Regions from separate parts of the Dyella thiooxydans genome, predicted to be linked through region 2. Evidence: predicted binding sites of a transcription regulator. Region 2 holds the regulator's gene; each other region holds the start of a gene.
The links. Region 2 encodes sigma-54, which starts transcription at its own class of promoters, with help from an activator protein. Its sites were predicted from a motif close to TGGCACGNGCNTTGC; they were not measured.
Positions count from the first base shown of each region.

Region 1 (3,228 bases), 120 kb from region 2:
TTGTGCCTCGTCCGACCGGGTGGCGGCTTGGACGAAGGCGGCCAGGTGCTGGCTGCGGATGAAGCTCATGGACGGGCATTTCCTTTAAATAAGGGCAAGCGCCGGATCGGCCGCTGGCGACGGAACTTGAACAAGCAAGGCACATGCCATCGTCACCGCCGCCTTCCGCTCAAGCCCCGGCGGCCGTGGCCGATAGGGATGCGTCCACCGCGCGCGCGGTGCCCACGGACCCGAGGAAACGCCGCATGAGTGGTGCGCTGCTTGAGAGCGTCGAACGTCACACCCGCCTGGCGGGCCACAACCGGGTGGCGATGCTGCTGTTCCGCCTCGGCGAGCCGCAGCTGTTCGGCATCAACGTATTCAAGGTGCGCGAGGTGCTGCGTCGTCCGCCGCTGGAGCGCATGCCCGGCGCCCATCCGCTGATCGCTGGCACCTGCGACTACCGTGGCCAGACCATCCCGGTGATCGACATGGCCGCGGCACTGGGCTATGCGCCGCTGAAGGACGAACCCTCGGCCCACCTGCTGGTGACCGAGTTCAGCCGCAGCATGCAGGGCTTCCTGGTGGCCGACCTGCTGCACATGGTCCATTGCGCCGGCGAGACGCTGGTCACGCCCGAGCCCGCGCTCGGGTTCGGCACCAAGGTCAACGCGATCACCCGGGTCGACGGGGCGCTGGTGGCGGTGGTCGACGTGGAGCACGTGCTGGCCAGCATCCATGGCGTGCCGGGCGAGCTGTCGCCGCACATGCTGCGCGCCGTGGACGGCCACGCGATGAGTCCCCGCCGGGTGCTCGTGGTGGACGATTCGATCGTGGCGCGGCGCCAGGTCGAGGGTGTGTTCAAGCAGATGAACATCGAATGCGTGCTGGCCGAGGATGGCGTACGCGCGCTGGCCAAGCTGCACGAGCTGATCGACGCTGACCCGTCCGAGCGCATCAACCTTGTCGTGTCGGACATCGAGATGCCGCAGATGGACGGCTACGCGCTGACCCGGGCGATCCGCGAGGAGCCGGCGCTGCGCCAGCTCAAGGTGGTGCTGCACAGCTCGATCAGCGGCATCTTCAATGAGGCGATGGTGCGGGAGGTGCATGCCGACCGCTTCATCGCCAAGTTCCAGCCGGACCAGCTCGCCCAGGCGGTACTGGACCTGTTGCCGGGCTGACCCGGGTCGGCGGGCCGTCGCCGGCCCGCCGGTACGGCGACGGAAAACCGACTTCCACCCTCCGGGCGGCCTCCCGTGACCGCCGCAAACCCGCGTACTGACGCGGTTTTCCTCTCGTGGCACGCGAATTGCCTCCAGCCCCGTGCGGCCCCACGCCGCGCGGAGGCAAGTCATGAGCGCACCCCTGGACAACCTGTTCGGCATCCACACCCAGGCACTGGGTCTGTGGCAGCGCCGTAGCGAGGTGCTGGCCAGCAACCTGGCCAATGCCGACACGCCCGGCTACAAGGCGCGCGACATCGACTTCCGCGCCGCGCTCGAGCAGGCCAGCGGCCAGTCCGGCGGACAGTTGCCGCTGAGCACGCCCTCGACCGGGCAGATCGACCCGGTGGCGCAGCAGGCGGACAAGCTGCTGTGGCGCAACCCGACCCAGCCGAGCATGGACGGCAACACCGTCGACGAGCAGACCGAGCAGGCCAACTTCGCCGCCAACGGCGTGCACTACCAGGCCAGCCTGGCCTTCATCACCGCGCAGATCCGCATGCTGCGCACCGCCATCACGGGGTAATCGCCATGTCGATGTTCAAGATCTTCGATACCGCAGGTTCCGGCATGGCCGCGCAGACGCTGCGGCTGAACACCGTAGCCAGCAACCTGGCCAACGCCGACAGCGTGTCCAGCACCGCGCAAGGCGCCTATCGCGCCCGCGAACCGCTGTTCGCCGCGGTCAAGCAGCAGGTCGACGGCCAGTTCGGCGTCGCCGCCGATGCCGCCGCCACCGGCGTCAAGGTCGATGGCATCACCGAGAGCCAGGCGGCGATTCCCAGCCGCTACGAGCCCGGCAACCCGATGGCCGACGCCAGCGGCTACGTCTACGGCAGCAACGTCAACCCCGTGGACGAGCTGGTCAACATGATTTCCGCCTCGCGTTCCTACCAGAACAACGTCGAAGTGATGAACACCACCAAGCAGTTGATGGTGAAGACCCTGGATCTGGGCAAGTAAGCCCTCTCGGAGCACACGCATGACCATCAACACCGCCAACACCCTCGGCTCGGCCAACACGGCGGCCAGTGCCGCCAGCCAGGTCGGCAGCGCGGCCAAGGCCGGCAGCATGAGCCAGGCCGACTTCCTCAAGCTGATGACCGCCCAGCTGCAGTCGCAGGATCCCACCCATCCGGTGGACAACACCCAGTTCGTCTCGCAGATGGCGCAGTTCAGCCAGCTGCAGTCCACCCAGGACATGGTCAGCTCGGTGCAGACGCTCAACTCCACGGTGAACGGCGCGCTGCAGACCTCGCAGGTGCTCGGCTCGTCGAACCTGGTCAACCGGGAAGTGATGGTGCCGACCTCCACGCTGCAGTACGCCGGCGGCAGCGTCACCGGCGCGGCCAACGTCACGGCACGCGGCACGATGGCCGTCAACGTCCTCGATGCCAGCGGCAACGTGGTGCGCACGATGGCCGTGGACGCGACCAGTTCCGGACTCACCCAGTTCAGCTGGGACGGCAAGGACAACGCCGGCAACCAACTGCCTTCGGGCAGCTACTCGATCGCGGCCGCCAACGGCGACACGTCGTTCGACACCTATGTCGCCGGCAAGGTGACCGCCGTGGGCTACGGCGGCAGCACGGTCGGCACGTACCTGCAGGTGGCTGGCGTCGGCGGCGTCGCGCTCAGCCAGGTGGCCCAGATTCTCTGACGCACGCGTGGCATCTCCCTTCTCTTCGAGGAACACCCCATGGCTCTGAACACCGCGCTCACCGGCATCAATGCCGCGCAGACCGACCTCAACGTCATCGCCAACAACATCGCCAACGCCAACACCGCCGGCTTCAAGGGCTCGCGCGCCGAATTCGCCGACGTGTACGCGGTGACCGGCCTGAACCTCAACTCCACCGCCACCGGCAGCGGCGTGCGCACGCAGGACGTGGCGCAGCAGTTCGGCCAGGGCGATATCGAGACCACCAACAACTCGCTGGACATGGCGATCAGCGGCAACGGCTTCTTCGTGGTCAACGACGGCAGCGGCCCGCTCTACACCCGCGCTGGTGCCTTCCAGAAG
Region 1 is NZ_CP014841.1:104,268-107,495, forward strand. Features, by position in the region: gene ATSB10_RS00455 (methyl-accepting chemotaxis protein) at 1-69, opposite strand, end outside; gene ATSB10_RS00460 (chemotaxis protein) at 246-1,163, shown strand; gene flgB (flagellar basal body rod protein FlgB) at 1,336-1,731, shown strand; gene flgC (flagellar basal body rod protein FlgC) at 1,737-2,168, shown strand; gene ATSB10_RS00475 (flagellar hook assembly protein FlgD) at 2,188-2,865, shown strand; gene flgE (flagellar hook protein FlgE) at 2,905-3,228, shown strand, end outside.
Region 1: flgB (flagellar basal body rod protein FlgB) is a predicted target of sigma-54. The motif match lies at 1,281-1,295, and genes of this name have one in related genera.

Region 2 (3,228 bases):
CGTGATCAGCACGCCGATCGAGAACACCTCCAGGAACACCCCGTGCAGGGTGATCCGCGGCGCCAGCATGCGCGCCATGTGGTACTGCATCCAGGTCAGCAGCTCGTGGCCGCGCTTGGAGCTGATCCACAACGGTGTGTTGGTCTCCTCGGCGACCTCGCGCAGGTCGGAGGGGATCGTCTGGTCCTTGGTGACGATCAGCGCGACCGGCTGGTAGGCCGCGATCTTGTTGATCGCCTCCCAGCGCTGGCGGGAGTCCAGTTCGTCGAGGTACTTCAGCTCCTCGGTGCCGATGATCTGGATCTTGTTCGGGTAGATCACGTTGAGATAGCCGACCAGCGATGGGCGGCGCGTCTGCGTGACGCCCCGCTCGAGCACGCGGCCTTCGCCGCGCATGCCGGACACCCAGCGCAGTCCCATGCGCTCGTGCACGCCATCGTAGAGTTGTCGGGCGGTGAGCCGGTCCACGTCGTCGGATCCTCTGCCCCGGCAGGAAGGCCTCAGGTGGCCGGCCAGGTGCGCGGCCTATTGTGCCAGCTTGGCCGCCAGCGCAGGCGGACCGGATGCCACGCAGCAAAAAGGCCCGCCCTGGCAGGGCGGGCCTGGTCGGGACTGCGGTGCCGCGGGTCAGCCGACCATGCGGTCGTCGCGGCGGGCCTCGGCCTTGTGTTTGTCGCAGACCTTGTCGCGGTGCTTGCGCAGCTGGGTCACCAGCTTGTCGAACATCTTGTCGATGGAGACGTACATGTCCTGCTCAAAGGCCTCGGCGTGGAGCAGGGCGCCGGAAGAGGTGTGCAGCGTGCCTTCGGCCTTCTGCTGCAGCTTGTCCAGCGAGAGCACCACGGAAATGCTCGTCAATCGGTCGTCGAGGCGATTGAGGCGGTCCAGCTGGCCGGTGACATGCGCGCGCATGGCCTCGGTGATTTCGACGTGCTGACCGCTGAGTTGGAATTGCATGTTGCGCCTCCTTTGGTACGGCCGCTTGCGCGGCGTGGATCGATGCGGCGCCCGGTCATCCGGGGTGCATCCACAGTCATCTCGTTATCGTCCAGTGGTTCAGACGCCTTGAGGTCCTCGAGGTTCCGCGCAGCGCGCGGCGAGGATTCAGCCGGCGCGCTGACGTTCGCTGGAGCTGGGTATGCGCATGGCCTCCCGGTATTTGGCAACCGTGCGGCGCGCCACCTGGATGCCCTTGCGGTGCAGTTCCTCGGCGAGCGCCTGGTCGGAAAGGGGTTTGCGGGGATCCTCCGATTCGACCAGCTTGCGCAGCATCGCCTGGATGGCGGTGGACGATGCGCTGCCGCCGTCCTCGGTGGAGACTCCACTGGAGAAGAAGTGCTTGAGCTCGAAGGTACCGCGTGGCGTGTGGATGTACTTGCGCGTGGTCACGCGCGAGATGGTCGATTCGTGCATGCCCACCTCCTCGGCCACTTCGCGCAGCACCAGCGGGTGCATGGCCTCCGGGCCGTAGTCGAGGAAGGCGCTCTGCCTGCGCACGATCGCCTCGGTGACCTTGAGCAGCGTCTCGGCCCGCGACTCGAGGCTCTTGATCAGCCACCGCGCTTCCTGCAGCTGGCCGCGCATCCAGCTCGCATCCTCGCCGCGCGCCTTGGCGATCAGGCTGCAGTAATGCTGGTTCAGGCCCAGCCGCGGCTGGCATTCCGGATTGAGGCTCACCCTCCAGCGGGCGCCTTCCTTGAAGGTGTAGACGTCGGGAGCGACGTACTCGACCGGCGTGGTGTCCAGTGCCGCGCCCGGGCGAGGATCCAGGCTGCGGATCAGTGCGGCGGCGGCGGCGACTTCGTCCTCGCCGGCGCGCAGCTTGCGGGCGAGTCGACCGATGTCGTTGCGGGCAAGCAGCTCGAGCTCCGAGTCGACGATGCGCAGCGCGAGTTCGCGCTGCGCGGTGCCATCGTCGAACTGCTCCAGCTGCACCCTGAGACAGTCGCGCAGGTCGCGGCTGGCCACGCCGACCGGGTCGAAATCCTGCACCCGGCGCCGCACGGCCTCGACTTCCTCGGCGGTAGCCTGCAGATCGGCGGGAAGGGCGGCCAGAAGGGCTTCGGGTGTTTCCGCGACGTATCCGTCCGGATTCAGCGCGTCGATGATGACCGTGGCGATGGCGCGCTCGCGCGGGGTGAACCCGGACAGGTTGAGCTGCCAGAGCAGGTGTTCCTGCATCGTTTCGGCGGCGGCGTTCTGTGGTTCGAAATCCTCGTCCCGGTTGCCGCTGCCACTGGCCGAACCGACGGAGGAGAAGTCCATCGGCGACTCCCCGGCGCCATCGCCATCGGCCCAGTCGGGCGGTTCGCCGGAGTCGTGTTCCTCGCTGGAGGCGCTGCTTGCGCTGGTGGAGCCCAGCCCGGTGTCGGTGCGGAAAACGTCCTCGTCGGCCGACTCGATGGATTCCTCCGTCGACTCTTCCTCGAATTCCAGCAGCGGGTTGCCCTCGGCGATCTGACGCAGCTCGGCTTCCAGCTCCAGCTGCGAGAGCTGCAGCAACCGGATCGCCTGCTGCAGTTGCGGCGTCAGGGTCAGCTGCTGATGGAGTCGGAACTGGAGTCCGGGTTTCATACCGACCGGGGGCCTTGGAACTGGCTTTCATCCTAACCCCACCCCGGGGAGTCGAACAGCCTTGAGGTGCCGCCGGGGCGCCCCGATCTGTCCCAGGTCAATTCCCTGCGACCCGGCCGGCGGTCAAAGCCGGAATTCGCGACCCAGGTAGACGTCCCGCACCTTTTCGTCGGCGAGGATATGCGCCGGCGTGCCGCGAGACATGACCTCACCCTCGTTCAGGATGTAGGCCCGGTCGCAGATGCCGAGCGTCTCGCGCACGTTGTGGTCGGTGATCAGCACGCCGATACCGCGCTCCTTCAGGTGGCGCACGATGCGCTGGATCTCGCCCACCGAGATCGGATCGACGCCGGCGAAGGGTTCGTCCAGCAGCATGTAGCGGGGCTCCGCGGCCAATGCCCGGGCGATTTCCACCCGGCGCCGCTCGCCGCCGGACAGGCTGATGCCCTTCTGGTCGGCGATGTGGCTGATCTTGAGCTCTTCCAGCAGGCCTTCCTGTTGGGCAGCGCGTTCGCGCGCGGTCAGTCCCTCGCGCAGCTCCAGCACCGCCATGATGTTGTCGGCCACGCTCAGGCGCCGGAACACGGAGGGTTCCTGCGGCAGGTAGCCGATGCCCAGCCGGGCACGCGAGTGCATCGGCAGGCCGGTGATGTC
Region 2 is NZ_CP014841.1:4,214,333-4,217,560, forward strand. Features, by position in the region: gene hprK (HPr(Ser) kinase/phosphatase) at 1-420, opposite strand, end outside; gene hpf (ribosome hibernation-promoting factor, HPF/YfiA family) at 628-957, opposite strand; gene ATSB10_RS18755 (RNA polymerase factor sigma-54) at 1,105-2,574, opposite strand; gene lptB (LPS export ABC transporter ATP-binding protein) at 2,698-3,228, opposite strand, start outside.

Region 3 (3,228 bases), 690 kb from region 2:
TGAGCCACGATGACCTGGCTTTCCTGCAGTACACCGGTGGCACCACCGGCGTGGCCAAGGGCGCGATGCTCAGCCACGGCAACATGGTGGCCAACATGCTGCAGGCCGGCAGCTGGATCGGCCGGAATGCGAAGGAGGGCGAGGAGGTCATCATCACCGCCCTGCCGCTCTATCACATCTTCTCGCTGACGGCGAACGGCCTGGTGTTCATGCGCCTGGGCGGCCTGAACTGGCTGATCACCAATCCGCGCGACATGCCCGGGTTCGTCAAGGAGCTGCAGAAGTCGCGCTTCACCGCGCTCACCGGCGTCAATACGCTGTTCAACGGCCTGCTCAACACGCCCGGCTTCGCCGAGGTGGATTTCTCGCGCCTGCACCTGACGCTGGGTGGCGGCATGGCGGTGCAGCGTGCCGTGGCCGAACGCTGGAAGAAGGTCACCGGCTGCACCCTGGCCGAAGCCTACGGCCTCACCGAGACATCGCCTGCCGCCTGCATCAACCCGCTCGACCTGAAGGAATACAACGGCTCGATCGGCCTGCCGATCCCGTCCACCAACGTGGCGATCTGGTCGGAAGAGAACCAGCCGCTGCCGGTCGGTGAAGTGGGGGAACTGATGGTGCAGGGCCCGCAGGTGATGAAGGGCTACTGGCAGCGCCCGGAGGAGACCGCCAAGGTGCTCGGCGAGGATGGCTGGCTGCACACCGGTGACATCGCCCGGATGGATGAGAACGGTTACTTCTACATCGTCGACCGCAAGAAGGACATGATCCTGGTGTCCGGCTTCAACGTGTATCCGAACGAGGTCGAAGACACGGTGATGCAGCACCCTGGCGTGTCGGAAGTCGCGGCCGTGGGCATCCCGGACGAACACTCTGGCGAGGTGGTGAAGCTGTTCGTGGTGCGCAAGGACCCGAACCTCACCGCCGAGGCCCTGAAGGAGTTCTGCCGCGAGAACCTCACCGGCTACAAGCGGCCGAAGCTCATCGAGTTCCGCGACGACCTGCCCAAGAGCAACGTCGGCAAGATCCTCAGGCGCGAGCTGCGGGACGAGAAGAAGCCGGCCGCCACCCACTGACCGGCCAGGTGCCTGCGGATGCAAGAACGCCCGCGTAACGCGGGCGTTTTCCTGTGCGGGGCTGCGGAACGGTCGCGCTCAGTTGTTCCACTGCTCCAGGATGTCGGCGTAACCACCGAGCAGGTTCCACAGCGGCACCTGCTTGTCCTCGGGAATCCGGGAATACGCGTATCCGACGTGATGGTCGGAGATCCTTGCCACCGTCGCCTCCAGATGGATGTGCAGGTCGCTGCCGAAGATCATGTCCAGCACCCACGGCTCCCCCAGCTCGCCGGACCAGCCCAGGGGCCGACGCACCAGCAGGCCAGTGGCCGAAATATCCACCAGCTCGCTCGGATGCGACTGGTCTCCACGACTCATCAGCACCGTCGTCTCGATGCGCATCCTGGCCGGGCGCAGATGTTCCTCGCCGAAGCCCGTCGCATTCTTGTCTACTGCCATCATGCTCCCTCGCTTGCCCCGTCCCCCGGAGGCCTGATTCCCTCGCACCGAAGAGCCCGGGAGGACCTGCCGGTGAAGAATGTTCCCGACGCGTGCGGGCTCCGATCCGGCAGAACCGTATTGGGGCACGAAGTCCACGCAGGGACAAGCGGGTGAAGCAAACGATGTGCCAGAACCGAAATCAGATCCGCCATTCGCACCAAATGGCCATCGAGGCAGCACCGGCGACCATGACGAACCGGATCGCAGTGCCAAGGATGGACGATCAGCGGCACATTGCGCCCCGATGACGTGATGCCCGCCCGGCTGCTGGACTTGCGACAAACCAGCCATTACGCTGTGGGCCATTCGTGGGGTTAATACAGGGCGCCATCCTGCCGGCGAGGCAGTGGAGAGCGCCCCGAGAGCCACGTTCGATGCTCTCCGCCGACCGACTGATATGCCCGTAGCGTTTTCGACGCCCACCGGCACGCGCGCCTCGACCGTGGCTCATATCCCGGACCGGACGCCCAGCGGTTGGTCGCGACCCGCCCGATGATTCCCCAGGGGTATCGCCGGGCAATCGCGACCAAGGCACCAGCCAGGCCGGGCATCTGCAGCAAGGAGCGTTTCCACACAGCGCGGCTACGTCGGCGCGTGCAAGCCCCGTATCCCTCGGCGCGAGCCGGATGGACGGGTCCGGTTCCAATCGTGTGCAATCCCCGTCCTTCCGGGCGGTGGCCCAACGACATGCATTGATGAGCACTGAGCCAAGCGAGCCTCAGACAACCAGTCCAGCGGACGTATTCGCGTCGATGCCGCAGCAGCAGGAGATGCCGCTGGCGATCGTGCGCGGCGAACCGATGCTGCAGATGCCGCAGGACCTGTACATTCCGCCGGACGCGCTGGAAGTCATCCTGGAGGCGTTCGAGGGTCCGCTGGACCTGCTGCTTTACCTGATCCGCCGGCAGAACCTGGACATCCTGGACATCCCGGTCGCCGAGATCACCCGCCAATACATGGCCTACATCGAGCTGATGCGCGATGTGATGCGGCTGGAGCTGGCGGCCGAATACCTGCTGATGGCCGCGATCCTGGCCGAGATCAAATCGCGGCTGCTGCTGCCGCGACCGCCCGCCGAGGAAGGGGTGGAAGAGGATCCCCGCGCCGACCTGGTCCGCCGGCTGCAGGAGTACGAGCGGTTCAAGAAGGCCGCCGAGGACATCGACGCCCTGCCCCGCGTGGAACGCGACACGGTGCCGGTACAGGTCGACGCGGGCGAGCGCACGGTGATCCGCCTGCCGCCCCCGCTGGACCTGAAGGAAATGCTGCTGGCGCTCAAGGACGTGATGCATCGCGCCGAGCTGTTCGGCCACCACGCCATCAAGCGCGAGGCCCTCAGCGTACGCCAGCGTATGGGCGAGCTGCTGGGCAAGCTGGAAAGCGTCAGTTTCCAACGCTTCGAGACGCTGTTCGATCCGACCGAGGGCCGGCTCGGCGTGGTGGTGACCTTCCTGGCCATGCTCGAGCTGGCCAAGGAAATGTTGATCGAGATCGTGCAGGAGGCGCCACTGGCGCCGATCTATCTCAAGGCCAAGGCCGACGCGGGCGACTACCAAGACGCCACCGACGCCGATGAGCCCCATGACGAATCCGCCGGAGAAGCCTCCGCCTATGAGTGACAACCAGGAACTCGCCGGTCCGGTCCGCGACGAACCGCTCGGTATCGAAC
Region 3 is NZ_CP014841.1:676,764-679,991, reverse strand. Features, by position in the region: gene ATSB10_RS03100 (AMP-binding protein) at 1-1,076, shown strand, start outside; gene ATSB10_RS03095 (PilZ domain-containing protein) at 1,155-1,520, opposite strand; gene ATSB10_RS03090 (segregation and condensation protein A) at 2,255-3,178, shown strand; gene scpB (SMC-Scp complex subunit ScpB) at 3,171-3,228, shown strand, end outside.
Region 3: ATSB10_RS03095 (PilZ domain-containing protein) is a predicted target of sigma-54. The motif match lies at 1,675-1,689, and genes of this name have one in related genera.